3 regions of the Pantoea brenneri genome follow, and region 2 is predicted to be linked to each of the others. Evidence: predicted binding sites of a transcription regulator. Region 2 holds the regulator's gene; each other region holds the start of a gene.

Region 1 (10,814 bases), on a different contig from region 2:
GCATCGACGTCGAGATCTTCGTCAACTGCGCCTATGGCTATGACATCCAGTGCGAAGTGGTTGGGGAAGAGGGCATTGCCCGGTTGCCTGAGCCGTCGTCGGTGCAGCTGCGTAAAGATGCCCGATTGTCGAACACCATTCTGGTTGACTGGAAAGATCGGTTTATCGAAGCGTATGACGTGGAGCTGCAGGCGTTCATCAACGACGTGAAAGCGGGCACGCTGACCGGTCCGTCTGCCTGGGATGGCTTTGCCGCCTCAGTGGCCGCCGATGCCTGTATCAAAGCGCAAAACAGCGGTGCGATTGAAACGGTAGAGATGCCGCCACGTCCTGCTTTCTACTCTTAATTCAGCCCAGACAGGCGGGATGACCGCCCCGGCTCAGGAATAAAATGATGAACAAAGACAATGTAAAACTGGCTATCGCCCCGATTGGCTGGACCAACGATGACATGCCGGATCTCGGCAGTGAGAACACCTTCCAGCAGACGGTGAGCGAGATGGCGCTGGCCGGTTTTACCGGTAGCGAAGTCGGCAGTAAATATCCGCGCGATCCAGCGATTCTTAAACCGATGCTCGACATTCGCGGCATTGAGATCTGCAACGCCTGGTTCAGCACCTTTTTTGCCAACGGCGACAAAGCTAAAACCATCGACGAGTTCGTTAACCACATGAACTTCCTGCATGCGATGGGTGCGCGGGTGATTGGCTGTTCAGAACAGAGCAAAAGTATTCAGGGCACCACGCTGGCGGTGTTTGAGCAGAAACCGGTGTTCAGTGATGAGGAGTGGCAGCTGACGGCAGAAGGCTATAACGAACTGGCGCGGATTGCGGCTGAGAAGGGGATGCGGGTCACGCTGCATCACCATATGGGGACCGGTATTCAGACGACTGAAGAGATAGACCGCTTTATGGCCCTGACCGACGATCAGGTTGGCCTGCTGTATGACACCGGTCACGTCTACTACTCTGAGGGATCGCAGCAGAAGATGCTGGCGGTGCTGGAAAAATATCTGCCGCGCATTTTCCACGTCCACCTGAAAGACGTGCGTGACGAGGTCGTCGCCGAGGTGCGCGACAATCATCTCTCCTTCCTGGAAGGGGTGAAAAAGGGCACCTTCACCGTACCGGGCGATGGCGTGATCGATTTCAAACCGGTGTTCAAAATCCTCGACGATTACGGCTACAAAGGCTGGATGGTGGTGGAAGCGGAGCAGGACCCGGCGCTGGCTAACCCGTTTGAATATGCGGTGAAAGCGCGCAAATATATTCGTGAGAACGCAGGATTGTAAGCGCAGGCGGGAAACCGTGAGATAAACCGGCTTCCCCCAGATGGGGGAAGCCGCAAGCCAGCAGGGCAGTCGCCCGGCCTTATTTCAGCGCAATACTCTTCACAATATTGTCGGCATCGCTTTGTGCCTGCTGCTGGTTGTCGCCTGGCAGGGTAATCTGCAGCGTCACCAGTTTGCCGTCGACTTTGGCCAGAATCACCGATGACCATGAGGTCTGGTTATTGGCAGAAATCACCGTATCCAGCTGCTGTGCCGGCTGATCTTTCAGCGTGACCGCTTTGTTCGAGACCACCTGCAGTTGCGGATCGCGGTTGCGCTGCTGCTGCTCCATACGCTGTGACAGCACGTCCAGCCCATCACTGGTCGGCTCACCGGCAATCACAATAATCGCGCGCGCACCGGTTTCGTCGGCATACACGTGCATATTGGTGGTCTGTGAACCGAGCTTGCCGCTCTTGTCCGACATGCCCGGCGGCAGCGAGAAGCTCAGTTTGCCATCCATCAGCGTCACGGTCTGCGCCGACTGACTGGCGCTGACGCCGTTGTCATTCGCCGCGTCATCTTTCTTCTGGTCACAGGCGGCTAAGCCCAGCACCAGTAAGCCCATTCCTACATATTTCACCAGGTTGCGCATCAGAATCCCTTTTTTAAGTTTCCAGTCAGCCGTTAATACAACAGGAATCAGGTTGCAAACGCAACCTGATGATTGTCAGCAGATCTTAGCGGGTAATGGCGTAAATCGGTATGGCGGGTTAGCCGAAATTTATCTGGCTGGTGGCACGGCGCTCAGCCAGGCGTTTCAGCGCGGCATTGAGCAATACGCCGTAGGCCGGCAGGAAGAACACCATGCAGATCAGCACCTTGAAGCTGTAGTCAACCAGGGCGATCTCCACCCAGTGCTGGGCCATAAACGCATCAGGGCTTTTATAAAAAGCGATGAAGAAAAAGGCCAGCGTATCGCTGATGTTGCCGAGGAACATGGCGCAGCCTGGAGCGATCCACCATTGCGGCAGGGCGCGCAGACGGTTGAAGACGTGCACGTCGAGGATCTGACCCAGGGCGTAAGCCATAAAGCTGGCGCAGGCGATACGCGCGACAAACAGATTCACCTGTTCCAGTGCCGCCCAGCCCTGCCACTGACCCTGATAATAGAGCGAAGAAACGGCATAGGAGATAAACAGCGCCGGGATCATCACCGCCAGAATAATGCGTCGGGCCAGCGGCGCGCCAAAGATGCGCACGGTCAGATCGGTTGCCAGGAAGATAAACGGGAAGCTGAACGCGCCCCAAGTGGTGTGGAAGCCGAAAATGGAAATCGGCAGCTGCACCAGGTAGTTACTGGAGGTGATCACCAGCAGGTGAAACAGCGATAACCAGAACAGCGCGTGCATGCGCTGACGCGAAGAGAATGCGAGCATAATCAACCTTTTTAATGTTGGGGTGAGGGAACCCATTGCGGGACGCCGTTCGGGCAGCGCCTGGCAGTTTTATGAGCAAAAAGCGGCGGCATCTTACCGCGTTGTGCTATTTATGCAATGGTTAATTTTAGCGCAATCGTTATCGCCTTGCGTCAACGGCACCACGCGCTAGAATGAGCGCCCCAAACCTGAACCGAGTCCATTATGAGCGATGCTTTTTCCTCTGCCGACCATCAACTGGATGCCCGTGGCCTGCGTTGTCCGGAGCCGGTGATGATGGTGCGCAAAACCGTTCGCAGCCTGCAGGATGGCGATACGCTGTTGATCATTGCCGACGATCCGGCCACCACCCGCGATATTCCCGGCTTCTGCCGCTTTATGGAGCATCGCCTGCTGGCGCAGCAGACCGATAACCTGCCTTATCAGTTCCTGATCCAGAAAGGGATGGCGGAGTAACGCTGGGTGCCCATTGGCAGCGCGGCCCGTCATCTGACCGGCCGCTCGTCTTCAGCTTCGGTTGCGCAGTAATCGCAGCGCGTTAGCGGTGACCAGCGCCGTTGCGCCGGAATCCGCCAGCACCGCCAGCCACAATCCGGTCAGTCCCAGCAGGGTCGTGACCAGAAATACCGCCTTCAGCCCCAGCGCAATGGTCAGGTTCTGACGAATGATGCGGCGCGTACGGCGCGCCAGTACAATCATCGGTGCCAGATTGCTGAGCTGATTGCGCGTCAGCGCGGCATCGGCCGCCTCCAGCGCAACGTCGGTGCCGCTGCCCATCGCGATCCCCAGCGTCGCCGCTTTCATCGCCGGCGCATCGTTAATGCCATCCCCGACCATCGCCAGCGGCTGCTGCTGACTCAGTTCTGCTATCGCCGCCACCTTGTCGGCCGGTAACAGGCTGGCACGGTACTCAATGCCCAGTTGCCGGGCGATGGCTGCCGCTGCACGCGGGTTGTCGCCGGTCAGCATCAGACTCTCAATGCCCAGTTTTTTCAGCGCCTGTAATGCGGCGATCGCATCGCTGCGCAGCTGATCGCGCAAGGCCAGCGCGCCCAGCGCCTCGCCATTGCGGGCCAGCACCACCACCGTTTCACCTGCTGCTTCACGCTGGGTGATCTGTTCGGTTTGCTGCGCCGTCAGTCCGGTCATCTGCGCGGGCGTCAGCAACCGGATCGGCTGGCCATTGACCACCGCCGTAATGCCCCGTCCCGCCTGAACCTGCTGATCGCGGGCGGCCGGGATGGCCAGATTGCGTGCCGCCGCCGCCGCCACAATCGCACTGGCCAGTGGATGCGTCGCGCCCTGTTCAACTGCCGCGCTGAGCGCCAGCATCTCTGCTTCGCCGGTCTCGCCAAAGCGCAGAATCCCGGTGAGCTGCGGCTTGCCAACGGTCAGGGTGCCGGTTTTATCGAACGCCATCATGCGCAGGGAACTCAGACGTTCTAAGGCCGCGCCGCCTTTGATCAGCGCGCCCTGACGTGCAGCGGCAGCCAGCCCGGAGGTAATCGCCGCCGGCGTGGAAATCACCAGTGCACAGGGGCAGCCAATCAGCAGTAAGGTCAGGCCCTTGTAGATCCACGGCTGCCATTCTCCCGCGCCGAGCAGCGGGGGCACCACCATCACCAGCAGCGACAGCAGCATCACCAACGGCGTATAGAGACGGCTGAACCGATCGATAAAGCGCTCAACCGGGGCGCGGTGGGTTTCTGCTTCTTCAATCAGCTGCAGTATCCGGTCAATCGCGCTTTCGCCCGGTTTCGATACCACTTCCAGCGTGACCAGCCGGTCAATGCTGGTGGCACCGGCCAGTATTTTTTCGCCGCTGCTGCGCGTCACCGGCAGCGACTCGCCGGTTAACGCGCTTTCATCAAAGCTGGCGAGCGGCGTGATTAAGCGGCCATCGACCGGCAGGCGACTGCCGGCTGACACTTCAATCTGATCGCCGGGCTGCAGCGCAGCCAGTGGCACGTCGCTGCGCCGACCCTGCTCAAGACGGACCGCCGATTCCGGCCGCAGCGCCATCAGACGGGTCACGCCACTGCGCGCCCGCGAGGCGGCATAGCTTTCGAGCTGTTCGCCAAGCTGAAACAGCACCAGCACCATCGCTGCTTCGGCGTGAGCGCCGATGATCAGCGCACCCGCTGAGGCCAGCGTCATCAGGGTTTCGATGGTGAAAGGCGAGCCGCTGCGCAGCCGTTGCCAGGCGCTGCGCGCCACCGGAAACAGGCCGATCAGGGTAGTGACAATAAACAGGCGATCGCCCCACAGCGGCGCGAAATGGCTGAGCAGGCTGCTGGCGAGCACCAGCAGCGCCAGCGCAATCAGCATGCGGTTATGCTGCCAGCGTGGGACATCGGCTGCCGTTTCGGTCTGCGTACTGAGCTGGAAGCCGGCTTTTTTGACCGCCTGCTCCACCGCCTGGCGCACGTCGCTGTCCGCATTGACCACCAGTTTTTCACTGCTGAACAGGACGCGCGCCTCGGTGACGCCCGCGACCTGCTGAACGGCGGTTTCAATGCTGCGGGCGCAGCCGGGACAATCCATCCCGCTGACCTGCCAGCTATAAGGTAGAGTGCCGACGCGTCGTCGGTCACTTTCCTCATCGGCGTCGTTGCCGGGACTGCTGTTACTGTCGCAGCAGCAGCCCGCACTATCCGGCGTGACCGGAGTCGCGGCATGAATATAGAGCGTCAGGGGACGGGACTGAGGGATCTGGCACAGGGGTTTGGCTGCGGCGTGGCTGGCACGCGGTTTACCGCAGCCACAGGCGTGATGTTGATGCATATGACCTCCGGAAAAGGGATGGACGAAGCTGCCCATCCCGCTATCCTACACTCTGGAGTGAACTCCAGAGTCAAGGTCAATTTTTTAAATCACCCACAGCGAACGGACAATCATAAAGTGACCGGCAAAGTAGCAGGCCGCAACGATAGCGCTGTCGGCACTGAAACGACGGCGATAGTGGCTGATAAACCAGACAATGTTAGCCAGCAGCAGCAGACCTGCACCGACCATGATTGAGAAGCTGTAATCGGTAGGACGGAAGAAGTATTGCTCAGTAGCGATCCAGGTCATCACCAGCGTCATGCCGATAAAAGTACAAATCGGCCAGCGCAGATCTTCCAGTCTGCTCCACAGAATGCCAATCAGCACCACGCCGATAATCAGCAGCGTCAGCGGGATCGGCCAGAAAAAGGTCATGGTCATGCTGGCGGCAAAACAGAGGGTATACAGCAGATGCGACAGGAAAAATGCGCCAATCGCATAGAGCATCTGCTGACGGGGCAATAGCGTTAGCGCATCACCGACCAGCGTGGCGATCAGGCCGGCCAGAATCAGATAGTCAGTGGTATTCAGCGTCGGAGCCTGCCAGGCCAGGCCGACCAGCAGCAACAGTGTGACCGGTTTAAACAGCCAGCGTTGCCATTGCGGACCGCGATAGGTGGCATCAACGTAGAGCCAGCCGGAGAAAAGTACAGCGAGGAAAGACCAGAGCATTGTTTCTCCCTTTTTTAACCAAAATGGTGAAAGATCCCAAAATATCCCTTCCAGTTTAGGTTACGTCCCGACGATGTGACAATCAGGCAACTCTGGTTGTATGCTTTGCCGCGCAGTTAACGCCATCCGCACCCTTTAAGCCCGAGAGAATTATGAGCAAACCACCGCTAATCTTTATTATCGTTCTGGCAATTATCGCCGTGCTGGCAACCCGTCAGTTCATCAAGCAGCGCCGGGAAACCGCCGTCAATGACGCCTCTCCGGTGCGATCCCTGACGGCACAGGTTAAAACCAAACGGGAGTTTCCGGCACCCAATCGCCGCTCACGTCAGCGTGAAGTGATTGCCGGAGAAGAGATGCGCTACGAAGCGCTGTTTCATCCGCTTAACGGTGCCAGCGACATTAAAGTGCAGCTTCAGGAAGCGCAGTATCATCAGCTGGATAAAGGGGCGAAGGGCGAATTAAAAATGCAGGGGACGCGCTTTATCAGCTTTACGCCAGCGCAGTAATCAGCGGGCAGGGTGCCCGCTCTGAAGACTACTTTTTCCGCGGGAAGTGCTTTTTCTGCCAGGCGACCAGCTCAAATACGCCGAACACAAACACTTTCACCTGGGTCAGGCGGTCGATTGGCGGGGCATCTTTGGTCTGCGTTGCACGCAGTAACACCAGCTGCAGGCCGTGCATCATGATCATGAAAAACAGCGCGACATTAATGAAGTAGGTCAGCGGTTTCGGGTAGGGATGGACCACGTTAACCAGCAAAAAACCCCATACGCACAGCATCAACAGACGCCCCAAATTAAGTAACATCCTGCGTCTCCAGTTGACGTTGATATAAACGATAAGCCACTTGTCCGGCTATTTTCTCGCGATAAAGGTTCCACTCTGGCGGCACCGGCGGCGCGCCATTTTCCACTTCACTTTCGACGTAGATCAGCGCCTCGTCTGCCAGCCAGTGATTCTGTTCCAGCAGCTGCAGCGTCTGTTCCAGCAGGCCCTGACGAAACGGCGGATCGATAAACACCACGTCAAACGGTTGGCCCGGCTGGGCCAGAAAGCTCAGGGCATTGGTCTGAATCACTTTGCCGTTGCTGGCGTTCAGCGTCTGCAGATTCTTCATCAGTTGCTGTGCCACCGGACGCTCCAGCTCCAGTAGCGTAGCCGATCCAGCGTAACGCGACAGCGCTTCCAGACCTAACGCGCCGCTGCCGGCGAAACAGTCGAGACAACGTGCGTCGGGCAGTACCGGCGCCAGCCAGTTAAACAGCGTTTCACGTACCCGATCGGTGGTCGGGCGCAGTCCGGCACTATCGGGCACCGGCAATTTGCGTCCGCGCCATTGTCCGCCGATGATGCGGATCTGGCCGGCACCGCCGGTACTGCGGGGGTTTTTAGTCATCTTGCTCACAACTCGTCATAATTTGTTGCGTAGTTTAACGGGCGAATCGGTGAGAAGAAACGTTAAAAAAGGGTTCTGTGGTGAGCTGGCTGGAAAGTGTTAGACTACTGAGTTGCTGAAGTCATGCAGTATTCTGCGGTTTTACGCCGGTCTGGCGTTAGCCAATTTTAATTGATTCACCCCTGGAAACGACGTGCGACCGGGACAAAGCCATCGAGGAGTGTAGTCACACAATGGCAAAAGAGAAAAAACGTGGCTTTTTTTCCTGGCTGGGATTTGGCAAAGAAGAAGAGAAGCAACCCTCTGCGGAGGAGCAGGCGCAGCAGGCGGCTGAGTCTGCTCAGCAGCAGTCAGAGCAGCAAGCCGCAACCTTAACGCAGGCTGAAGCGCAAGCGGAAGAGACTGTCGCCATCACCGAAACGGTGGCCGGACAGCAGCGTGATGCGGATGTGACGGCCGCTGCGCCACACGAAGCCGCGCCGGAAGCCCTGGCGGAGCCGGAGCCGATTCAGGCTGACCCGGAAGCCTTACTGGAAACGGCGAGGGTGCCGGAGGCTGACGTTGCCCCGGTCGTCGAGGCTGATGCCGTTATCACACCAGCGGCTGATGCTGAACTGCATCAGGCCGACGCGCCGCTGAGCGATGAAGAGCTGGAAGCGCTGGCGCTGGGCGATGCAGAGATCATCGAAACGCCACCGGCCGACGCGCCGCTGAGCGATGAAGAGCTGGAAGCGCTGGCGCTGGGCGAGGCAGAGATCATCGAAACGCCACCGGCCGATGCGCCGCTGAGCGACGAAGAGCTGGACGCGCTGGCACTGGGCGAGGCAGAGATCATCGAAACGCCACCGGCCGACGCGCCGCTGAGCGATGAAGAGCTGGACGCGCTGGCGCTGGCAGAAAGCGAAGAAGCCGATGTCGTGCCGGATACCGTCAGCGATCTGCCGTTAGCCGCTGCGCCAATCATCACGCAGGAGCAGGAACGTCCCAGCAAGGAGGGCTTCTTTGCCCGCCTGAAGCGCAGCCTGGTGAAAACCCGTCAGAACCTCGGTTCCGGTTTTATCAGCCTGTTCCGTGGCAAAAAGATTGATGATGACCTGTTTGATGAGCTGGAAGAGCAGTTACTGATTGCCGACGTCGGCGTCGATACGACCCGCCGCATCATTACTCACCTGACTCAACAGGCGAACCGTAAGCAGCTGCGTGACGCAGAAGCGCTCTACGGCTTGCTGAAAGCCGAAATGGCCTCGATTCTGGCCAAAGTCGATGCGCCGCTGGATGTCTCCGGCAAAACGCCGTTTGTCATTCTGATGGTTGGCGTCAACGGTGTGGGTAAAACCACCACCATCGGCAAACTGGCGCGTCAGTATCAGGCCGAGGGCAAATCGGTGATGCTGGCTGCCGGCGACACCTTCCGTGCCGCTGCGGTAGAGCAGCTGCAGGTCTGGGGCCAGCGCAATAATATTCCGGTGATTGCCCAGCATACCGGTGCGGATTCCGCTTCGGTGATCTTCGATGCGATTCAGGCAGCCAAATCACGCGGTGTGGATGTTCTGATCGCGGATACCGCCGGTCGTCTGCAGAACAAATCGCACCTGATGGAAGAGCTGAAGAAAATCACCCGCGTAATGAAGAAGCTGGACGAAGATGCGCCGCATGAAGTGATGCTGACGCTTGACGCCAGCACCGGGCAGAATGCGGTCAGCCAGGCCAGACTGTTCCATGAAGCGGTTGGCTTAACCGGTATCGCGCTGACCAAGCTGGATGGCACGGCCAAGGGCGGTGTGATCTTCTCGGTCGCCGATCAGTTCGGTATTCCGATTCGCTATATCGGTGTCGGGGAAGGCATCGAGGATTTACGGCCGTTTAAGGCGGAAGATTTTATTGAGGCACTGTTTGCCCGAGAGGACTAATTAGGATGATTCGCTTTGAAGAGGTCAGTAAGGCATATCTCGGCGGACGTCAGGCACTGCAGGGGGTGGATTTCCATCTGCGTCCCGGCGAAATGGCGTTCCTGACCGGCCACTCCGGTGCCGGTAAAAGTACGTTGCTGAAGCTGATTTGTGGCATTGAGCGTCCGAGTGCCGGACAAATCTGGTTTAGCGGCCACGATATTTCCCGCTTGCGTAACAGTGAAGTGCCTTTCCTGCGCCGTCAGATTGGCATGATCTTTCAGGATCACCACCTGCTGATGGATCGTTCGGTGTATGACAATGTGGCGATCCCGCTGATTATCTCCGGTGCCAGCGGCGAAGATATCCGTCGTCGTGTCTCAGCAGCGCTGGATAAAGTCGGCCTGCTCGACAAAGCGAAAAGTTACCCGATTCAGCTGTCAGGCGGTGAACAGCAGCGTGTCGGTATCGCCCGTGCGGTGGTAAACAAACCGGCGGTGCTGCTGGCGGATGAACCAACCGGTAACCTTGATGAAGCGCTGTCGGAAGACATTCTGCGGCTGTTTGAAGAGTTCAACCGCGTTGGCGTCACGGTATTAATGGCGACGCACGACAACGGCTTAATCGCCCGTCGTAACTACCGCGTCATGACGCTGAACCAGGGACGCCTGCACGGAGGCCACGATGGTCAATAAACGCAATAAACGCCCGACGGCGCAGAAAGCGAAGCAGCAGCCGTCAAAAAGCAAAGCGCTGAAAGGTGGCTGGCAGGAGCAGTGGCGCTACGCGCTGCGCGGTACGCTGTCTGACATGTGGCGTCAGCCGCTGGCGACGCTACTGACGGTGATGGTAATCGCCATTTCGCTGACCCTGCCAAGCGTCTGCTATATGGTGTGGAAAAACGTCAGTCAGGCGGCGACGCAGTGGTATCCGGCACCGCAACTGACGGTCTATCTCGACAAAGCTCTGGATGACACCGCCGCGGAAAACGTGGTGGCGCAGCTCAAACAGGTTGATGGCGTGGATAACGTCAATTACCTGACGCGGGAAGAGGCGCTCAACGAGTTCCGCAACTGGTCAGGCTTTGGCGGTGCGATGGATATGCTGGAGCAGAATCCGCTGCCTGCGGTGGCGATTATCACGCCGAAGCTCAATTTCCAGAATTCCGACACCATGCAGAGCCTGCGCGATCGGGTCACCAAAGTGCAGGGCGTAGATGAAGTGCGGATGGACGACAGCTGGTTCGCACGGCTGGCGGCGCTGACCGGGCTGGTAGGGCAGATTGCCTCAATGATCGGCGTGCTGATGATTGTGGCGGT
Region 2 (10,814 bases):
AATGTGTAACGTTATTATGTTGTTGATTTGTTGCAGAATTATTGACCCGAATGAGTATATTCTCACGCGGGTCAATATTCAATGACTTATTGTTAGTTTGCTAACTAAAAAATCATTGCTTCAGTGATTATCCTGGCAGGCGGTAGAGGGGGTGGCAACATCAGATTGTGCGTTTGCAATACGCTGCATCACGAAGCCGAGCAGGGCAAGCAGGATAGTCAGCGCCATCATCAGGGTAGTGGTCAGCAGCGGCTGCGTCAGTCCGGCCGAGACGGCCAGGCTGGCGGCGAAGCATAATCCCAGTTGCAGAGTATTCTGCAATGCTGCCGCTTTACCGGTGGCGTCAGGGAAAGGCATCAGCGCAGCGGAAACCACGATCGGGTAGATGGCACCATTGGCCAGCGCCATGCCGCAGAACGGCAGCAGCAGGCTGACCAGCGTACTGTGGCCGGAAAGCGCAACCGCAAACAGCGCCAGAATGCTCAGGCTGTAGATCGCCAGCAGCCACGGCAGCAACTGTGCACCAGCAAAACGGTTGAGCAGGGCGCGGCAGCCGAAACCGCCAATCAGGAATGCAAAGGTTTGTGGCAGATAGCTCAGACCGATGTCGGCTGGCGTCAGGCCCAGATCGGCCAGAATAAACGGCGAGCCGGTCAGCCAGGCAAAAAAGCTGGCGGAACAGGCGGAGTAGATCAGCACGTTGCCACTGTAGACCCGCGACTTCAGCAGAGTGAAAAAGCCAGGCTGTGCGCCTTGCTCACCTTTGGCTTTACGGCTGGCCGGCAGACGCAGGGTAGTGAGGATCAAGGCCACGGCAATCAGCGTCAGCACCAGAAAAATAGACCGCCAGTGAAAATGGCTGATCAGCCAGGCGCCCAGCAACGGCGCCAGCGCTGGCGAGAGTGCCACCAGTGGCATAATGGTGGCGAACACCTTGTTGGCGCGCGCCGCCGGATAACGATCTACAACCAGCGCCTGCCAGCTAACGGCTGCGGCACAGACGCCGATCGCCTGAATAAAGCGCAGCGCCAGCATCAGATAGATATTATTGACCCACAGCATACCGGCGCAGCCGACGGCAAACAGCGCCAGACCGGCCAGCAATACCGGCTTGCGGCCGATGCGATCTGACAGCGGTCCCCAGAACAGCTGACCGCAGGCAAAGCCCGCCAGGAACAGGCTCATACTGGCGCTGATCAGGCCGGGTGAGGTGTTAAAAGTTTGCTGCATCGCGCCGAAGGCGGGCAGGTACATATCGGTGGCTAAAAAGCCCAGCATGCTCAGCAGAGCGAGATAAGGCATAAATCCTTTTGACGGTGACATCTGATTCTCATTTTGCAGGTTGAACGCGGCAGAGTGTAAAAGGTGCGTTTGCCGCTGTGAAACGCTAATATTTGCCGGTTGCTGTTAAAAAATTTGAAGGCAGATTATGTGGTCAGAATATGCATTAGAGGTGGTGGATGCGGTGGCGCGCGGTGGCAGCTTCAGCGCCGCGGCGCAGGAGCTGCATCGGGTGCCGTCTGCTATCAGCTATACCGTGCGTCAGCTGGAAACGTGGCTGGCGGTACCGCTGTTTGAGCGCCAGCATCGCGAGGTGGTATTAACCCCCGCTGGCGAGCATTTTGTCCGTGAAGGGCGCAGCGTTATCAAAAAAATGCTCGCCACCCGCCGCCAGTGTCAGCAGCTGGCTAACGGCTGGCGTGGACAGCTGAGTATTGCGGTCGACTGCATCGTCAAGCCGCAGCGCACCCGGCAGTTAGTCAAAGATTTTTACCGCCATTTCCCCGACATGGAGTTGCACATCAGTTATGAAGTGTTTAACGGCGTCTGGGATGCGCTGGCGGATGATCGGGTTGAAGTGGCCATCGGCGCCACTCAGGCGATACCGGTCGGCGGACGCTTTGCCTTTCGCGACATGGGGACGCTCAACTGGCGCTGCGTGGTGGCGAACCACCATCCGCTGACTGGCGTGAGTCAGATTGATGACGACACCCTGCGCAGCTGGCCGTCGCTGGTGCTGGAAGATACCTCACGCGCGCTGCCACGCCGGATGACGTGGACGCTCGACAATCAGCGTCGTCTGGTGGTGCCGGAATGGCAGACCGGCCTGGATTGCGTGCTGGCGGGATTGTGTGTGGCGATGGTGCCGGGGCATCTGGCGCGGCCATTACTGGACAGCGGAGCGCTGGTGGAGCTGACGTTGCCGGTTGCATTTCCGGACAGCCCCTGTTGCGTAAGCTGGGCGGAAGATCGCGCATCACCGGCGACGGGCTGGTTACTCAGCTATCTGGGTGATGCGCAAACGCTTAATCAGGAGTGGTTAAGCGAAGATTAACGGCGATAGTCGCGGAACGGACCGTCAGCCACGGAACGACGTTCAATCAGCGTCGGATGCACTTCGATGGTCTGAGAAACCTCTCGTTTACTGGTGATGCGGTCAAGCAGCATCTCCAGCGCTTTCTCACCCAGTTGTGCTTTTGGCTGATGCACGGTAGTCAGCGCAGGCGCGAAGTAGCGCGCGTTGCGCACATTGTCATATCCGATCACCGAAATGTCCTGCGGCACCCGCAAACCCATCTCATCGGCGGCGCAAATCGCGCCCATCGCCATGATATCACCACCACAGAACACCGCGGTCGGGCGCTGTTTCTGCGACAGGATCTGCTGCATCGCCTGATAGCCTGATTCCGGTTCGAAGTCGCCCTGCACGATCCATTCGGCACGCGGCTGAATGCCGGCTTCTTCCAGCGCCTTGAGGAAACCAGCATGACGTCCACCGCCGGTGTTGCGCTCCATCTGACCGGGAATCGCGCCAATCTCACGGTGACCGCGCTCAATCAGATAACGTCCGGCCAGATAGCCGCCCTGAAACGCATTATCCAGCACCGTGTCGGTGAAGTCGGCGCGTGACTCGCCCCAGTCCATCACCACCATCGGGATATTACGATTTTCTTCCAGCATCTTCAGCAGATCGTCCGGATACTCAGAGCACATCACCAGCAAACCATCGACGCGCTTCTGCGCCATCATGCTGAGATAGGCACGCTGCTTTTGCAGGTCGTTATGCGCATTGCCCAGAATCAGGGTGTAACCTTTGTCGAAGCAGTGATTCTCCACCGCCTCAATAATTTCAGCAAAGTAGGGCGCTTCGCTCGAGGTTGCCAGCAGGCCCAGCGTTTTGGTGTGATTCACTTTCAGGCTGCGCGCTACGGCGCTCGGCGAATAGTGCAGTTCCTGAATCGCCTGCCAGACGGCGTTGCGCGTCTCTTCAGCGACAAAACGCGTTTTGTTGATGACGTGCGAAACGGTGGTCGTTGAGACGCCGGCGCGTTTTGCCACATCTTTAATTGTTGCCATTAAAATCGGACTCCAGGGCTTATCTAACGCAATGATAAGCATAATGTTAAACGTTTGCGTCTGCTCAGGGTTTTCTCCGCAATTATGCAGCTTTTCTGGCCGGTAAACAGGCGTCTGGCGGGTAATGAGCGCCTGAAAAGGAGAGCAAACGGAACCGGGGCTGCGCGCGTTGCGCAACAAAGGCAGGATTCTAACAAGGCTGGACGGATAAAACGAGATTTTTACCGGCCCGTATGGGAAAATGGCTTATCCCTACAAAATGTGTGACTAAGGAGCGGTAAATGAGTACAGATTTGAAACTGGCCCTGATGACTACCGTCGGCTGTCTGCTGATGATTGTCGCCTTTAGCTTTACAGCTGTGCTGCACTAATGAAAAAGCCGGGCATCGCCCGGCTTTTCTCTGTCTGGTTATTCGCGTAGCGAATCCGCTTAACGAATGGTTTTCGGCGTCATCACCCGACGCGCGCCGATGTAGTGGCGCTGCCAGTAATCTTCACCCAGCGCACTGATCTGAATATCTTTGCCGGTGCGTGGCGACTGAATAAATTTGCCGTTGCCGAGATAAACCCCAACGTGATCGGCGGTGCCGCGACCATTAATCCGGAAGAAGACTAAATCGCCTTTCTCCAGCGACTCACGTTTTACCGGCGCGGCGTCGCGCAGGTGGTACATCTCATTGGCGGTACGCGGGATCTTAAATTTAACCAGATCTTTATAGGCGTACCACACCAGACCGCTGCAGTCGAAACCGGTGTGCGGTGAGGTGCCGCCCCACTGATAGGGTTTACCCAGCTGGCCCATCAACTTGGTCATCGCCGTCTCGCGCGCCTTCTGGTAGCGCTGGCGATGTGACTTGCTCATTTTAATGGTGCCGGTGTCACCGCTGTCATTGCTGCTGGCGTCAGCCGTTTTAAGCAGACGCTGATGGCCGTAGCGTTTCTTACTGGCGGTTTTGAGCAGGGTTTTGCTTTTCTTTGCGGGAAGATGACTGGCGGTGAGTTCGCTTTTTTTCTGTTTTTTGAGTTTGAGCTTCTGGACCGGGCTGACGCGTGTTTTCTTCGCCGACGTTTTCAACGGGCGACGCTTGCGGCGCTCATCTTCGCGCGCACTCTTTTTCTCTGCTTTATGCGAACTGACATTCACCGGCGCCTGCGGGGAAGCAGAAGCGATGTTGAAGAACAGTTGCGCAAAGGCAAGGATGAAAAGCGTAATGATTAAACGCATAGTCCGGTTTTAGTTAAGTTGTCAGGGCCACTACGCACCGCGACAAAGTTGGGAAAAATCTGATCCAGGATCAGCGCCGAAGCCATTCTAGTCCAGTTCACCTGAAAACCGTAACGCCTTTTTTTATTAATCTTTCGGCCTCGCCCGTTTGCGCTGAAAATGAGCATTTTCAGCGTCTTATATCTACAAAACTATTGCAAATTATTAATATGTTACTTGTAGTTAATAATCGGGAGTTAACAGGGCCGAAAAGAGGACTTAACAAACATGGCGATTTAATCGGGCAACCCCCAAAATCTCATTTTCAGTCCTGGTGCGAAGTCGCTACAATAAACAAACACGAAGTGACGAATTAAGGAAGGCAATTATGAGTACTGTAGAAAAAATTCAGCGCCAGATCGCAGAAAACCCGATCCTGCTGTACATGAAAGGTTCCCCGAAACTGCCAAGCTGCGGTTTCTCTGCGCAGGCGGTACAGGCGCTGTCAGCCTGCGGTGAGCGTTTTGCTTACGTGGATATTCTGCAGAACCCAGACATTCGTGCAGAGCTGCCGAAATATGCCAACTGGCCAACCTTCCCGCAGCTGTGGATTGATGGCGAACTGGTCGGCGGATGTGACATCATCGTCGAGATGTTCCAGCGCGGTGAACTGCAGTCGCTGATTAAAGAGACCGCAGAGAAGTTTAAAGAAGCGGAATAAAACAAAAAGGCCGACATCGCGTCGGCCTTTTTCATTGCAGATTCTTCAGTCAGCGCTCGCGGCTGCTTCGCCTTCGGCGAAGGGCAGGGGCCAGCCACCCAGCCGTTTCCAGCGATTCACCAGTTCACAGAACAAAATAGCGGTCTGCTGAGTATCATACAGCGCCGAGTGTGCCTGGGTGCTGTCAAACGCCATACCCGCGGCTTTACACGCCTTCGCCAGCACGGTCTGTCCGAGCACCAGTCCGCTCAGCGCCGCGGTATCAAAGGTGGCAAACGGGTGGAAAGGATTGCGCTTCAGACTGGCACGCTCGGCGGCCGCGTTCATGAAGTTCAGATCAAACGTCGCATTATGCGCGACCATAATGGCGCGATTGCAGCCGGTATCCTTAATGCCTTTACGCACCATCTTAAAGATGGCGTGCAGCGCCTCATATTCACTCACTGCGCCGCGCAGCGGATTGCTGGGATCGATACCGGTGAACGCCAGCGCTTCAGGATGCAGTAGCGATCCAACAAACGGTTCAACGTGAAAATGCAGCGTCTGGTCGAGATGGATCCAGCCCTCATCATCCATTTTCAGCGTGGTAGCGGCAATCTCCAGCAGCGCGTCAGTCTGCGCGTTGAAGCCGGCGGTTTCGACGTCGATGACCACCGGATAGAAGCCACGGAAACGTTGATTGAGTGCATTGGGGGAATTCGATTCAGACATCAGGATCTCATTGCAGAAAAAGGGCAGCGCGCATTATGGCAAAAATCTGGCCCGGGTGCAGCAGATGAAGAGGAGCAGAAGAGGTCAGCCCACCCGACAGGGCAGGCTGAAGAGCAGGCTTAGTTGCCCAGGCCGTGACCGGCGTGTTTGTTCTCGATCAGTTCGATTTTATAACCATCGGGATCTTCAACAAAGGCGATGATGGTTGAGCCACCTTTCACCGGACCCGCTTCACGAGTGACGTTGCCGCCATCGTTACGGATACGTTCGCAGGCTGCAGCAACGTCGTCGACGCCCAGCGCGATGTGACCGTAAGCGTTACCGAGGTCATACTTATCAACGCCCCAGTTGTAGGTCAGTTCGATCACTGCGCCTTCGCTCTCTTCGGTATAGCCAACAAACGCCAGCGTATACTTATATTCGGTATTTTCACTCTGACGCAGCACGCGCATGCCCAGCACGCGAGTGTAGAAGTCGATTGAGCGTTGCAGATCGCCAACGCGCAGCATGGTATGAAGTAAACGCATAACATCCTCTTTAATAATCAAAACGCCATCGCCGGATGACACAAGCGCTAAGTATAGCGATCAAAATCGCCAATGAATAATGGCTGCCATCATCCCGGATGGCAGCCCGCTCTCTTACAGCGTTGGGTAATCGATATAGCCTTCAGCACCGCCGCCGTAGAAGCTCTCCGGACGCTGCGGGTTGAGTGGCGCATCCTGCTGCAGGCGCTCCACCAGATCCGGGTTGGCGATGTAATCGCGACCAAACGCGACCGCGTCGATCAGACCACGCGCAATCAGGTCGTCCGCTTTCTCAACGGTGTAGGCACCCGCGCCGATGATTGCGCCAGGGAACAGGTTACGAACTTTCTCACGGAACGCGTCGCTGTATGGCTTACCGCCGGCCCAGTCAGGCTCGGAGAGGTGCAGATAGGCGATATTGCGCTTCGCCAGTTCACCGATATACCACAGCGCCGCTTCTTCTTCATCCGGACCGTTATCCAGATTCTGGAAGCTGCCGATCGGCGATACGCGGATACCAATCCGGTCGGCTGACCAGTTAGCGATTACGGCATCAACCACTTCCAACGCGAAACGGCCACGTTTTTCAATGCTGCCGCCATATTCGTCGGTACGCTGGTTAGAGCCCGGTGCGAGGAACTGATGGATCAGATAACCGTGCGCCGAGTGCAGTTCCAGCAGGTCGAAATCAGCTTCACGGGCATTGGCTGCCGCCTGACCGAAATCGGCCACGATCTGCTGAATTTCGGCCACTGTCAGTTCACGTGGCAACGAGGTGTCTTCGCGATAAACGCTGCCGTCAGCGGCACGCAGCGAGGTGCGGGTGCCAGCGGCGATAGCGGAGGGCGCAACCGGTGCTTTACCGTCTGGCTGCACGCTGTTATGTGAGATGCGGCCGGTGTGCCACAGCTGCACGGCAGTGTGTCCGCCAGCCTGATGAACGCCTTCGTTAATCGCTTTCCACGCCGCAATCTGCGGTTGAGTATGCAAGCCTGGTGCACCGGCATAGCCTTTCGCCTGGAAAGAGACCTGGGTGGCTTCGGTAATGATCAAACCGGCACTGGCGCGCTGGCGGTAATATTCGCCCATCATCGGGGTAGGAATATCGCCTGGCTCAATACTGCGCAGACGGGTCAACGGCGCCATAAAAACGCGGTTTGGCACGGTAATCGCGCCGACTTTCAGCGGACGAAACAGCTGGGTACTCGCCATATTAGCTCCTGATTAGTAGACCAGTCGTCTACAAACACTCTTTTTAAAAATCAGTGGATTTTCAACCACTGTTCGATGGTACGTAATGCCAGACGCAGCGGCTGCGGCTCGCGGGAAATCTTGCTCTGTAAACTGGCACCCAGCCACAGCAGTGACAGCAACTCAGCCATCTGTTCCGGAGGGTGCGGTAACGACAGCGACTCCTGCTGCGCAGCGGCGCTCAGCGTGCGCGCATAGAGGGCAGTAATTTTTGCCGCACCCTGTTGCAGCGCATCGCGCATCGGTTCAGAGAGATCGCAGACCTCAGCGGAAACCTTCACGCCGAGACAACCCACGATGTGCCCCTGCTGAGTGAACAGCTGCTCTGCCGCCCGGAAATGGTTAAGCAGACGCTCGCGCGGCGTACCGTCGGGCTGATTCAGCTGTAACTCAACATCCTGCAGGAATCGCGCAAAATAGCGCTCCAGCAACGCCACGCCAAAGGTCTCTTTGGAACGGAAGTAATAGTAGAAAGAGCCTTTCGGCACTTCCGCCTGGGTCAGCAGTTCGCTGAGGCCCATTCCGGTAAAACCGCGTTGCAGACAGATCTGCTCACCGATGCGGAGCAGGTGTTCGCGGGTTTCATTGCGTTGTTGCGTCTTGTTCATGGCCATCAGGTTAGTAGACCAGTCGGTCTAATGCAATGCCAGTCGCTCCCATTTGGCACAGAGTGTTCAGTGTATTGGGGTTATTAAAGAGAAATTGGGTGAGTTTATGCTTATTTGTTGCACAAACCGGCTAAGATCTCTTCAATAGACTGTTTCACTCTCTCAATCCGGAGTCGTGGTGGCCGAGCAGCTTGAATTTTTCCCGGTTCCCAGTCCCTGTCGTGGCATCTGCCAGAGCGATGCCCGCGGCTATTGTCTGGGATGTTTACGCAGCCGTGATGAGCGGTTCAACTGGATGCGCTTTAGCGATTCGCAAAAGCGTGAGGTGTTGCGTCTCTGTTATCAGCGTCGTCTGCGCCTGCAGCGGCAACAGAATAAAGAGGAGCCGCTTGATCCACATCAGCCGAGCTTGTTCTGACGGTCTCTCGCTTTCCGTTATACTCTCTGACACATTTATTGCAGCCATCGTGCCACAGGGAGATCGTTATGTTACAACCGCAAGCCATCGCGTCGCAGGGTCCGGATTTTTCACCGTTGATTATGGGTTACTGGCGGCTGATGGAGTGGGGCATGTCGCCGCAACAGCGGGTGGCGTTTATTGAACACCATCTGAGCCTCGGCATTACCACCGTCGACCACGCGGATATCTACGGCGATTATCAGTGCGAAGCCGCATTTGGCGAGGCGCTGAAGCTGGCACCGGGCCTGCGTGAGCGCCTCCAGATTGTCACCAAATGCGGCATTGCTACCCGCGCCCGCCCTGAGCATCAGATCGGTCATTACAACACCGGTAAAGCCCATATCCTGCAAAGTGCTGAAAATTCACTGCGCCACTTTGGTACCGATCGCCTCGACCTGCTGCTGATCCACCGTCCCGATCCGCTGATGGATGCTGATGAAGTCGCCGAAGCCTTTATGTCTCTGCACCAGAGCGGAAAAGTGCTGCACGTCGGCGTTTCCAACTTCACCCCGGCACAGTTTGCGCTGCTGCAGTCACGTCTGCCGTTTTCGCTGGTCACTAATCAGCTGGAGATCTCGCCGGTACAACAAAATCTGCTGCTGGATGGCACGCTGGATCAGTGCCAGCAGTTACGTTTCCGACCGATGGCCTGGTCCTGTCTTGGCGGTGGCCGGCTGTTTAACGATCCTCATTATCAGCCGCTGCGTGACGAGCTGGAGGTCATTCGTCAGGAAACCGGTGCCAGCAGCCTCGAGCAGGTGGTGTATGCGTGGATAATGATGCTGCCGAGTAAACCGCTGCCGATTATTGGTTCAGGTAAAACGGCGCGCGTCAGCGAAGCGGCGGCGGCGGTAAACTTATCGCTGACGCGTCAGCAATGGTTCCGCATCCGCAAGGCGGCGTTAGGCTTTGATGTGCCCTGAAGCGTAAAACTGCGTCAATCTTCGGCAGAATAGTGCAACCGGTACCAGGCTTATGCCTTACCCTGGTACCTCAAAGGAGTCACAATGAAACTCAAAGCAGTTGCGCTATCAGCCCTTCTTGCCTGCGGTGCGGCCTCGGCGGCCAGCGAGCAGGTTACCCTCCATCAGGTTACGGCGGAGGGGATTGGCAAATCGCTCGGTAGCGTGACGATTGAAGAGACGCAGTATGGCTTACAGTTCACCCCGGACCTGAAAGGGCTGCAGCCGGGCATTCACGGTTTCCATGTGCATGCGAAGGGAAGCTGTGAGCCGGGTGAATCACAGGGGAAAGTGGTGGCGGCCGGTGCGGCAGGAGGACATTTTGATCCGGCCAACAGCGGCAAACATCTCGGTCCCTATGCCGACGGACATGCTGGCGATCTGCCAGCGCTGTATATCGATGACAAAGGCAACGCCAGCTACCCGGTACTGGCACCGCGCCTCAAATCACTGAGCGAGATTAAGGGGAAAGCGCTGATGGTGCATGTCGGCGGCGATAACCATGCCGATCATCCTCAACCGCTGGGCGGCGGCGGCGCGCGCTTTGGCTGCGGTGTTATCTGAGTTTTGGGGCGGTGAAAGCCTGCCGCCCGCTTTTCTTCCCGCCTGTTTATGAATTGTTGTACCATCCCGCAGATTTCCCCCCTATGATATTGATTCAGGTAAGAAAGCGCGAAGGGTCAAGGAGCAGGAGTATGAAATTCAAGGGCGCATTACTGCTGTGCTTACTGCTGGTGGGGTGCGATAAACCCAACGATACACAGTTGGTGACGGAAACCGGGCGTGAGCTACAGCGCACGATTGATACCAGCCCGATGCGCAGCACCTGTGAAAATATCGCTAAAGGGCGTGAATGGCTGAGCCGCAATACGGTGCGTAAGCTGGAAGCGAAGGGCTGTGAGCAGGTGTTCCGCAGCGCCACCGAGACCAATTTCATTGAAACCACCATATCCCGGCGCACCATGACGATGGTCTGTGGCAGCATTCAGGGTAAAAGTTTTACCGGCACTGAA
Region 3 (10,814 bases), on a different contig from region 2:
GCGATTGCTAACCCGATGGCGCTGCCGTTTGTCTCGAAGCTGGTACCACGCGGTCCAGGCAACCCGATCGAACCGCCGAAAGGCGCTGAGGGTGGTTCAGGTACTGAAACCGGTATTCAGCCGCAGTACGGCGTACCGTACGGTGTTGAGCTGAATCCGTTCCTGTCACCGTTTGGTCTGCCGTGTAAACAGCCAGCGTGGGGTTACATCTCGGCGGTGGATCTGAAGACCAACGACGTGGTGTGGAAACAGCGTATTGGTACGGTACGTGACAGTGCGCCAGTGCCACTGCCGTTCAAAATGGGTATGCCAATGCTGGGTGGTCCTATCACCACCGCCGGTAAAGTGTTCTTTATCGGAGCGACCGCTGACAACTACCTGCGTGCTTTCAGCACCGATACCGGTGAGCTGTTATGGCAAGCCCGTCTGCCAGCCGGTGGCCAGGCAACGCCAATGACCTATGAAGTGAATGGCAAGCAGTACGTTGTCATCGCAGCCGGTGGTCACGGTTCGTTTGGCACCAAACTGGGCGATTATGTGATCGCCTACGCCCTGCCAGATCAGAAATAACCCCGTCCTCAGGGACTGACATCAGGCGGACTTCGGTCCGCCTTTTTTGATCGCGCTACTTTTTCATCGCGCGCCAGTTGAGCCATCCGCACAGCAGCATTACCGCGCTGGTCGCCAGAAATACCGGCCTCATGCCAAACGTTCCCCCGACCAGGCCGCCGAACAGCGGGCCCGTTACCTGGCCGATATACTGGGCCGACGTCGAATAGCCCAGCATCCGACCGACCTGCGATCCCGGTACGCTATGCCGGATAATGGCGGTAATGCACGGCAGCAGCCCACCCAGCGCCATCCCCATCAGAAAACGCAGCAGCACCAGTTGCCAGGCGGCGGTAATAAACGCCTGCGGGATCAGCAGCAGCGCACTCAGCAATAAACCTGCCGTCAGCACCCGCCAGTGACCAATGCGGTCCGCCAGCCGTCCGAGACGCGGTGCGGCGATCACCGTTCCCAGCGCGGCAGCCGACATCGCCAGTCCGGCGATCAGCGTAATCTGATGGTTGCCCTGCACAAACTCGCCGACGTAGAGGGTGATAATCGGTTCAATCGACATACTGGCGAAGATCAGCAGCATGCCTGACAGCCACATCAGCCGCACCAGTCGCTGGTTCACCGGCGGTGTCGCGGGTGCTGAGGCTGGATTTTCACCGGGCGAGGCAGCAGCACGCGGCTGCTCTTTCAGCAGAAAGGTGGTCGCCAGGAAGGCGAGAAAAATAACCGCGCCGGTTAACCAGAAGGTCTGACGTATACCGATCAGCGGCGGCAGCACGCCGCCCAGCAGCGGCCCGACCACGTTGCCGGCCATAATACCGGAGGACAATACACCCAGCGCCCAGCCGGTCTGCCCTTTGGGGGTTTGCGCCGCCACCAGGATGGTCGAGCCGGAGGCGTAACCGCCCAGCAGGCCCGCCAGCAGACGCAGCGCCACCAGCTGCCAGGGCGCAGTTGCCATACCGATCAGCGACATGGCGATGGCCATACCGAGACTGGCGCGGATCAGCATCAGCTTACGGCCATAGCGGTCAGCCAGCCTGCCCCACAGCGGCGCGGTCAACGCCGCACTAAAGAAGGTGGCACCGTAGGCCAGCCCCGACCAGCGCGCGATGGCGGCTGGCTGCTGCACGCCAAGTTGCTGAACATAGAGCGGTAAAAACGGCAGCAGCAGCGTCATGGCCACAATGGTGCTGAAAGAGCCCAGCACACAGACCCATAAGTTGCGCTTCCAGTGCTGAAATTCTGCGTTTTCTGCTGACTGTTGCATAAAGATATCCCGTCATTAATCAGGGATACAGGCTAACCAGGCGCGTCAGATAACAACAGTGGTAGCGCGATAGTTACTTTGTGGCGCTGATTGTTGCTGTATTGCAACAATCAGGCGCTGGCCAGCGCCGCGATCAGCGTATCGCATAATAAACTGACCGGCGAAGCGGGTTGCAGCGTCTCACGCAGCAGCAGATAGCTCTGAAGCCGATCCATCTGCCATTCCGGCAGCAGCTGCTGAATATCACCCCGGCTCACCGCCTCCTGCGCCATATAGGAAGGCAGATAGGCGATGCCGCTGCCCGCCAGCGCCGCGTTCAGCAGCGCCATGCTGTTGTTGGCGCGAAAACGGCTGCGGACATCCAGCGCCAGCCGCTGCTTGTCACGCCGGAACGGCAGCGCGGCGGTGTGTGCCGGCCCGTGAAACAGCAGCAGATCGTGGCGCGGCAACATCTCAGGATGTTCGATGGCAGGCCGCTGCGCCAGATAACCCGGTGCCGCATACAGGCCCCACTCAATATCGCTTAGCACGCGGAAATTGCCCTGCTGCGGGGGCCGGGATCGAATGACGATCGCCACATCGATCTGACCGTCCAGCGTATCGCGATTACGATCGGTCAGATCCAGATCAACGTTGATATGCAGGTGACGACGCAGAAAGCGATTAAGCACCGGCACCACACACTGACAGCCGTAAGTCACCGGGGCCTGCAGCCGCACATTACCGGCCGGTTGCTGATGCAGCTGCTGAACAAACGCATCGGCCCGCTGCACTTCCGCCAGCATGCGTACGCAGTAGGGATAGTAAGCCTGGCCGAGTTCGGTCAGTGCCAGCCGCCGGGTGGTGCGCTGCAACAGCCGGATGCCCAGCCGCAGCTCCAGTCGGGCAATTTCCCGGCTGACATGGGATTTGGACCAGCCGAGTGCCCGCGCCGCCTCACTGAAACTCTGGAGTTCCACCACCCGCGCAAACACCAGCATGGCGGTTAAATTGGCACTGTTTTCCATGCGTTACCGCTCCGATAGCCTGAGGATTCTGGCATCAAACTAGCATGTTCGGGGCAGCTTACGGCGACGGATCGGCAAAAAAGAAGGGGGAAATCAGACAGCGGCGCGACGCGCATCGACCTTCCCGCGCTTTTCACCTGGCGGGAAGGTCATCGCGGGCCTCAACTGGCCATGGCCAGTGGAAACAGTAACCGATCCGGCTCCACCCGCCGCTGGCGGCGCAACTGGCCTGGCGTCACCATAAAATAGTTTTTGAAGGTGCGGGTATAGGCTTGCTGGGTATCGAACCCGTAGTTCATGGCGACCTGCAATATCGCTTCATTGCTGCTCAGCAACGTCAGCGCAGATTCAGTTAATCGCCGCTGGCGAATATATTCAGCCAGTGAAAATCCGGTATGCTGGCGAAACAGCCGTTGCAGGTGCCAGCGGGAATAGCCAGAGCGGCGCGCCACCTCATCCAGATGCAGATCGTGTCCTAGATTGTTCTCTATCCATTCCAGCAAACTGCGAATAAACTCGCGCTGATTCATGGGTTCCTCCTGGTTTACGCTGATGTGCAGTGAACCCACTTTACCCGGTTAAATTTATCCCTTAATTAGCAGAAAATTAGCGCAGAATTAGCAACCGCCAGATTCGGGCCTGCGGTTAACGTTTATCCGCCAGGTAACAACAGCAACCCGCCTGAATAATAAGCGTTAAGTAACACCGGCCTTCCGGTAAAATAATTTGTGTTAAATCACGCCAGCGTCGATTTAACTATTATTCGTTAAGCCATAGCGGCCAGAATTTAAATAATTTGCGTTAAGTCACGCCCGGGTCCGTCAGGCAAATTTGTGTTAAATAGCGCCAGAGTAATTCACGTTGCAGCAAGCCGACCAATGCAGCCACGCTGCTATAGCGCGAAGTACGAAGGCGGAAGTGACTGAGGTGAGTAAATGCAGCCAACGCGGCTGTAGCGCGAAGTACGAAGACGGTTTCCGCCAAAATAATTCGTGCTACAGCAAGGCGGCAAACGCGCGAATCCCCAGGAGCTGACATCAGTCAGTGACCAGGGCGAAAAAGTGCAGCCAACGCCGCTGTAGCGCGAAGTACGAAGACGGTTTCCGCCAAAATAATTCGTGCTACAGCAAGGCGGCAAATGCGCGAATCCCCAGGAGCTGACATCAGTCAGTGACTGAGGTGAGTAAATGCAGCCAACGCCGCTGTGGCGCGAAGTATGACGGCGGATAATTCTGTGCTAACTATCCGGGCTTAAACTGCTCCCATCTTTCCAGAGGAGATCAGCCATGCGCGTGTTATTGGTTGAAGATGATGAAATGATCGGCGCGAACCTGCAGCAGGCTTTAGAGGGCGCGGGCTGGTCGGTGGATTGGGTACGCGATGGCGTTTATGCCCATAACGCCTGGAGCGAAGGCGGCTACAGCTGCGTGTTGCTGGATCTCGGCTTGCCGCGTGATGATGGATTGCAGGTGCTGCGCCGGGCGCGCGGGCGCGGCGATTCCACGCCGGTACTGATTCTGACGGCGCGCGATACTGTGGCGCAGCGGGTGCAGGGGCTCGACAGCGGTGCTGACGATTACCTGCTTAAACCGTTCGATTTACAGGAAGTGCTGGCCCGGATGCGGGCGATTACCCGACGTCGCCACGGTGCGGCTGACTCGCTTCTCGGCAGTGGCGACGTACAGCTGGATATGATGACGCGCGAAGTGCTCTATAAGGGCCAGCGCGAGCAGCTGACCGCACGTGAATACGCCCTGCTGTATGCTTTGCTGGAGCGTCCGGGTGCCATTCTTTCTCGCGAGCAGCTGGAGAATCGCATTTACGGCTGGGGCGACGAAGTGAGCAGCAACGCGGTCGATGTGCTGATCCACGGGATGCGGCGCAAACTGGATAACGACGCGATTCGTAACGTCCGCGGGCTGGGCTGGCGGGTGCCGGCGATATGAAATCGTTCCCCTTTATGCGCTCATTGCGCAATAAATTACTCAGTACGCTGCTGATTATTCATCTGCTGATGATCGGCGGCGTCACCTGGTATTTCTTCAGCTGCTACGGCGACATGGTAGGCACCATGAAGGACGATCAGCTGTCAAAAATCGCTGATGCCTGGTCTACCAACAAACAGATGCCGGCGCTGTCACCGATGATTACGCCTGACAAAGCGAAAAGCGCCTTTGTGGTTCAGCTGTGGGATAGCCAGGGCCGACTGCGCGCCAGCTCGTGGCCGGAACTGCACGCGCCGCTGCAAACTCAGCGCGGTTATCGTGATGTCGACGTAGGACACTGTGATGACTGTGAGTGGCGTATCTACACCCGTCCGGGCCAGCCTGGCAGTGAGATCAAGACTATTCAGGTGATGCACAACCTCAGCTACATGAAAGCGCTGATGGTAAAACGGGCGCTGTCGGCGATCATTCCGTTGATCCTGATGATGCCGCTGTCGCTGCTGGTGATCTGGCTGGTGGTCCGCAAGATCACTCGCGATCTGCAGGTCGCCTCGCGGCAGATTGCAGCGCAGGAGACGCATCATCCGCACAATGTCTCACCCGAAGGGCTGCCGGATGAGATCCTGCCGCTGGTCGCCGCGTATAACTCGTTGCTGAACAAGCTGCGTGAAGCCTGGTCATCCCAGCGGCAGTTCCTGGAAGATGCCGCCCACGAACTGCGTACGCCGGTCACCGCTGTCACGTTGCAGCTGGAGAACCTGCGGCAGCATATTCAGCCTGGCGAGGCCAGCCGGCAGTTCAGTCAGCTCGAAGCAGGCGTGACGCGCACCCGCCATCTGGTGACCCAGTTGCTGAATGTGTCTCGTCAGGAAGATCAAAGCGTGGTCGCCAGCATTGAGCAGATTGAACTGGAAGATCTGCTGAAAGAGAGCATCGAGCAGCTAATGGTGGTAGCGGATAAACGCGGCATTGATATCGGCTTTAATGGCTCGACCCAGTATCGTCTGCAGGCCAGCCGATCTGAGCTGCGCAGCCTGTTTGATAACCTGATTGGTAACGCCATGTTGCACACCCCGGAGGGGAGCCTGGTGGATGTTCTGCTGCATCGGGTCGCGGACCGGACGGTGGTCGATATCGTCGATAACGGACCGGGAATGCCGGAGGCGTTTATTGAACGCGCCTTTGACCGTTTCACCCGTTCGCCTGACGTTAAAGCGCAGGGCAGCGGCCTCGGCTTATCGATTGTGCGCAGCGTCGCGCAGAAGCATCAGATTCAGGTCGCCCTCTCCAATTGTCTGACGCCACAGGGTGCTATTTGTGGTTTGCAGGTCCGCGTCACTTTTCCCTGATCCCGCCCATTTGATCACGAACCAGACAACGTAAACGGTTGCCTGGTTCCGTTCGATCATCGCCATTATTGTGAAGCACGTCACATTTTCACTGAATTGTAATGCAACACTTTTTGACAAACGTGAGCAAAATCTATTTTCTATCGCTGTGTTGCAGGCACGCTACGCGAGCTGAAAACCGGCTGTTTTGTCCTGACTAACTCACTCCCCACCCAGGGATCGACTTCTCTCTGACTGCGCCTGCTGTGCAGCGGTCAAAAGCATGTGGTTAATGATAATGAAATTCAAAACGTTGATAGCAGGTGCCGTGCTGGCATGTTCCTGGACAGGTGTTGCGCAAGCCGCTGATAGCGATCCGCAATACCTGTCCGACTGGTGGCATCAGAGCGTAAACGTGGTGGGCAGCTACCACACGCGCTTTGGACCACAGTTCAACAACGACGTTTATCTGGAATATGAAGCGTTTGCCAAAAAAGACTGGTTCGATTTTTACGGTTATCTCGATCTGACCAACTTCTTCGGCGTAGGTAACAGCAACGCCAACGGGATTTTTGACCACGGTTCCCCGATGTTTATGGAGATTGAACCGCGCTTCTCAATCGACAAACTGACCGGCACCAGTCTGGCGTTTGGTCCGTTCAAAGAGTGGTACTTCGCCAACAACTATATCTACGACATGGGCCGCAACAGCGATAACCGCCAGAACACCTGGTATATGGGCCTGGGTACCGATATCGATACCCACAGCGATGTCGGCCTGTCACTGAACGTCTATGCCAAATACCAGTGGGAAAACTACGGCGCCGCGAATGAAAACAGCTGGGATGGCTATCGCTTCAAGGTGAAATATTTCGTGCCGATCACCACGCTGTGGGGCGGTAATCTTGGCTATGTGGGCTTCACCAACTTTGACTGGGGCTCCGATCTCAACGAGAAAGGCGGGTCGTCGCGCACCAGCAACTCCATCGCCTCCAGCCACATTCTGTCACTGGGTTACGATCACTGGCACTTCTCTGCCGTGGCGCGTTACTTCCACAATGGCGGTCAGTGGGCGGATGGGCAGGAGCTGAACTTCGGCAACGGTCCGTTTGAAGTGAAATCGACCGGCTGGGGTTACTACCTGGTGGCGGGTTACAACTTCTGATGAGCACGCGGCTGGCTGCAAAGCTGGCCGTTGTGACTGTGAGCTGAAAACGGCGCCGCTGTTGCCGGCGCCGATCGGCTAAACCACACCATTATTCCTGCGGTTTCACCACGTTGATGCGCCATGGAATGCCGAACTTATCAATAAACATCGCAAAGCCATTCGACCAGAACGTCTCCTGCCACGGGGTCGTCACGTTACCGCCCACTGACAGTTTCTCAAACCAGGCTTTACCCTGTTCCGCGTCAGTAGTGGCGAGGCTGACCGCGTAACCGGCATGATCGGACGCAGGCGGCTTCTGCGTGTTTCCGTCGCTCAGCATCAACTCTCCCTGACCGATGCGCAGATGTGCGTGCATGATTTTTTCCGGCGGCTGTGGCGGCGCAGATTGATCGCCTACCTGCTCGCCCTGCTCTGGCATGTCGCCAAAGGTCATTTTCTCCAGCAGTTTCCCGCCTGTGGCCTGCAGGTAAAACTCAATTGCCTCTTCACAGCGACCATAGAGAAACAGATATGGACAGACTTGCATCGTCACCTCCGATTGTGGGTTGGACTCACGTTTACGCGAATACACCAAGTGTAGACGATGAAAGAACGCTGCCGGTCAGCGCTGGCAATAACGGCGAAATAACTGCGCCATATAACTGCTCATCGGGGTCAGCGCGGTGTCCTTACGCTGAATCAGATAGAAGACCGCTTTGGGCAGCGGCTCATCCAGCGTCAGTGCCACCAGTGACCGGCCGAGAATCGGATCGTCGATCACATCCACCGATAAAATACTGATGAAATCGCTTTGCGCCACCAGGCTGGTACAGGCCATAAAGGTCTCGCAGGTCACCACGATTTTCGGTGCCATGCCGCGTTCGTCGAACAGATCGTGCAACAGGCGGTAGTAGCTGCCTTTGGGCGTCGGCATGGTCCAGTCAGCCTGCTGCAACGCCGCCAGCGACCGGGCTTTTTCCAGCGGATGACCCTTACGCACCACCACTTTGTACTCACGCTCCATCATTCGCTCATACATCAGCTCCTGATCGAGGTGGCTTTGATCGTAAGTATTGATGGTGAAATCGAGCGCGCCCTGCCGCAGTTCATGCACCATCGACACCAGTTGCCCTTCAACGATGCGCACCTTCACCAGCGGGTATTCGCGATGAAACTGATTAATCACCTGCGGCATGATGGTGCGTGCCACGCTGCCGCCAACGCCAATGTTCACCTGACCGCCACCCAGCCCCAGCCGCTGCTGAATATCCTCCTGCGCCACCCGCAGCTCGGCCAGTACCAGACTGGCATGACGAAAAAAGTTATCACCGATATCGGTTAAGACCACGCCCTGCTGACGGCGGATAAACAGCCGCGCGCCAAGTTCACGCTCCAGCTCCTGGATCGCTTTGGTTAATGCTGGCTGAGAAAGCCCGGAAAGACGGCTCGCCGCGCGGATACTGCCCTGACGCGCCACATCGACAAAGGCGCGCAGCTGGTGAAGCTTGAGGTTGGCAGACATAGATTTTGTGATAACCGTTGTTTATCAGTCACAAGATATTCGCATCTTATGCCGGTTATTACCATTGTGTAGATTCGAGACAGTGCGTAAAAAACCAACAGTAAGGATCGTGCCGATGAATACTCTTTCCGACCATATCAGTGCCCGGCTGGCGCAGTTAAAAAGCTGGCGACGGGAGTTCCACCATTATGCCGAATCTGGCTGGGTCGAATTCCGCACCGCCACCCGGGTGGCCGACGAACTGCACAAGCTGGGTTATCAACTGCAACTGGGCCGTGAGGTGATCGATGCCGACGCGCGCATGGGCTTACCCAGCGAAGACGTGTTGAAGCAGCAGGAAACCCGGGCGCTGCAACAGGGGGCTTTACCGCAGTGGATTAGCCACTTCTCCGGCGGATTTTGCGGCATCGTGGCGACGCTGGATACCGGCCGTCCCGGTCCGGTTATCGGCTTTCGGGTAGATATGGACGCACTCGATCTCAACGAGAGCCAGGCCGCAGATCACCTGCCACAGCGTGAAGGCTTCGCCTCCTGCAATCCCGGCATGATGCACGCCTGCGGTCATGACGGTCACACCACCATCGGCCTCGGCCTGGCGTCGATATTAATGGCGATGAAAGATCAGCTGAGCGGCACGATTAAATTAATTTTCCAGCCGGCCGAAGAGGGTGTGCGCGGCGCCAAAGCGATGGTGGCGGCAGGCGTGGTGGATGATGTGGATCTGTTTACTGCCATTCACCTCGGCACCGGCGTGCCGGCGGGTGAACTGGTGTGCGGCAGCGACAGCTTCCTCGCCACCACCAAGCTCGACGTCAATTTTACCGGCGTCGGCGCGCATGCCGGTGGCCGCCCGGAAGAGGGTCGCAATGCCCTGCTGGCGGCGGCCCAGGCCACGCTGGCGCTGCACGGTCTTACCCAGCACAGCGGCGGGGTGGCCCGGGTTAACGTTGGCGTATTGCAGGCCGGTACCGGTCGTAACGTGGTACCTGACTGTGCGCTGCTGAAAGTCGAAACCCGCGGCATTACCAATCAGGTTAACGATGACATTTACCAGCAGGCGCTGCGGGTCATTGCCGGCGCGGCGGCGATGTATGGCGTTGAACATCAGGTGCAGCTGATGGGGGCTGCCCGCAGCTCCACGCCGACCCAGCCGTGGGTGGACTTCATCCACCAGCAGGCAGATGCGCTCGGGATTTTCGATTCGGTGGTCGATCGCAAAGCCCAGGCGGCCGGTTCGGAAGATGCCACCTACATGATGGAGCGGGTCAAGCAGCACGGCGGTCAGGCCTCGTACGCCATTTTCGGCTGCGATCTGGCGGCGGGACACCACAACGCGAAGTTCGACTTTGATGAGCAGGTGATGCCCGTGGCGATCACCCTGCTGGCAACCCTGGCGCTGAATCAGGCGCAGTTTGGCGGTGGCCGATGATGGAAGCCTTCATTGCTGATTATATCGACCGCCATCAGGCACGCTTCAGCGCCCTCAGCGATGCCATCTGGGACACACCGGAAACCCGCTTTGCCGAAACCCGCTCGTCCGCCCTGCTGGCCGATGCGCTGGCAGATGAGGGCTTCACCGTGGCGCGCGGCGTCGGCGGCCTTGATACCGCCTTTATCGCCAGCTTCGGCAGCGGTAAACCGGTGATCGCCATCCTCGGGGAGTTTGATGCGCTGGCGGGTCTGAGCCAGCAGGCCGGATGCGCCCGACCGCAACCGCTGGAGGCCAACGGCAACGGCCACGGCTGCGGCCATAACCTGCTCGGCACCGCTGGCGTGGCGGCGGCCAGCGCGGTAAAAGCCTGGATGCAGCAGCATGCCACTGGCGGAACGGTACGGTTTTACGGCTGTCCCGGCGAAGAAGGCGGCTCCGGCAAAACCTTTATGGTGCGTGAAGGGCTGTTTGATGATGTCGATGCTGCGGTGACCTGGCATCCCGAAGGCTTCAGCGGGATGTTTAACCTGCGCACCCTCGCCAATATCCAGGCGGCGTTCAGCTTCAAAGGGGTGGCGGCGCACGCTGCTAACTCACCGCA

The links. The regulator PurR, encoded in region 2, represses purine synthesis genes. The targets are predictions, from matches to a motif close to CANGCAAACGTTTGCNTG.
Region 1: AABB92_RS17985 (7-cyano-7-deazaguanine/7-aminomethyl-7-deazaguanine transporter) is a predicted target of PurR. The motif match lies at 2,734-2,751, and genes of this name have one in related genera.
Region 3: AABB92_RS14050 (nucleoside-specific channel-forming protein Tsx) is a predicted target of PurR. The motif match lies at 6,161-6,178, and genes of this name have one in related genera.

Annotation. Positions count from the first base shown of each region.
Region 1 covers NZ_JBCGBG010000005.1:117,910-128,723, reverse strand. The annotation lists gene iolG (bifunctional inositol 2-dehydrogenase/D-chiro-inositol 1-dehydrogenase) at 1-347, shown strand, start outside; gene iolE (myo-inosose-2 dehydratase) at 395-1,291, shown strand; gene AABB92_RS17990 (DcrB family lipoprotein) at 1,371-1,925, opposite strand; gene AABB92_RS17985 (7-cyano-7-deazaguanine/7-aminomethyl-7-deazaguanine transporter) at 2,044-2,709, opposite strand; gene tusA (sulfurtransferase TusA) at 2,914-3,165, shown strand; gene AABB92_RS17975 (zinc/cadmium/mercury/lead-transporting ATPase) at 3,217-5,493, opposite strand; gene AABB92_RS17970 (lysoplasmalogenase) at 5,578-6,207, opposite strand; gene AABB92_RS17965 (DUF2500 domain-containing protein) at 6,360-6,716, shown strand; gene AABB92_RS17960 (DUF1145 family protein) at 6,745-7,017, opposite strand; gene rsmD (16S rRNA (guanine(966)-N(2))-methyltransferase) at 7,007-7,606, opposite strand; gene ftsY (signal recognition particle-docking protein FtsY) at 7,840-9,516, shown strand; gene ftsE (cell division ATP-binding protein FtsE) at 9,522-10,190, shown strand; gene ftsX (permease-like cell division protein FtsX) at 10,180-10,814, shown strand, end outside.
Region 2 covers NZ_JBCGBG010000001.1:1,342,204-1,353,017, reverse strand. The annotation lists gene punC (purine nucleoside transporter PunC) at 121-1,323, opposite strand; gene punR (DNA-binding transcriptional activator PunR) at 1,430-2,335, shown strand; gene purR (HTH-type transcriptional repressor PurR) at 2,332-3,357, opposite strand; gene cydH (cytochrome bd-I oxidase subunit CydH) at 3,639-3,728, shown strand; gene AABB92_RS06285 (C40 family peptidase) at 3,788-4,582, opposite strand; gene AABB92_RS06280 (Grx4 family monothiol glutaredoxin) at 4,947-5,282, shown strand; gene rnt (ribonuclease T) at 5,328-5,993, opposite strand; gene gloA (lactoylglutathione lyase) at 6,113-6,520, opposite strand; gene nemA (alkene reductase) at 6,635-7,732, opposite strand; gene AABB92_RS06260 (TetR/AcrR family transcriptional regulator) at 7,783-8,379, opposite strand; gene AABB92_RS06255 (DUF1289 domain-containing protein) at 8,558-8,797, shown strand; gene AABB92_RS06250 (aldo/keto reductase) at 8,866-9,762, shown strand; gene sodC (superoxide dismutase family protein) at 9,847-10,365, shown strand; gene AABB92_RS06240 (hypothetical protein) at 10,497-10,814, shown strand, end outside.
Region 3 covers NZ_JBCGBG010000003.1:91,994-102,807, reverse strand. The annotation lists gene AABB92_RS14080 (glucose/quinate/shikimate family membrane-bound PQQ-dependent dehydrogenase) at 1-570, shown strand, start outside; gene AABB92_RS14075 (MFS transporter) at 626-1,831, opposite strand; gene AABB92_RS14070 (LysR family transcriptional regulator) at 1,942-2,838, opposite strand; gene AABB92_RS14065 (helix-turn-helix domain-containing protein) at 3,000-3,368, opposite strand; gene AABB92_RS14060 (response regulator) at 4,125-4,784, shown strand; gene AABB92_RS14055 (sensor histidine kinase) at 4,781-6,133, shown strand; gene AABB92_RS14050 (nucleoside-specific channel-forming protein Tsx) at 6,411-7,277, shown strand; gene yjdN (VOC family metalloprotein YjdN) at 7,369-7,806, opposite strand; gene AABB92_RS14040 (LysR family transcriptional regulator) at 7,882-8,781, opposite strand; gene AABB92_RS14035 (amidohydrolase) at 8,897-10,210, shown strand; gene AABB92_RS14030 (M20 family metallopeptidase) at 10,207-10,814, shown strand, end outside.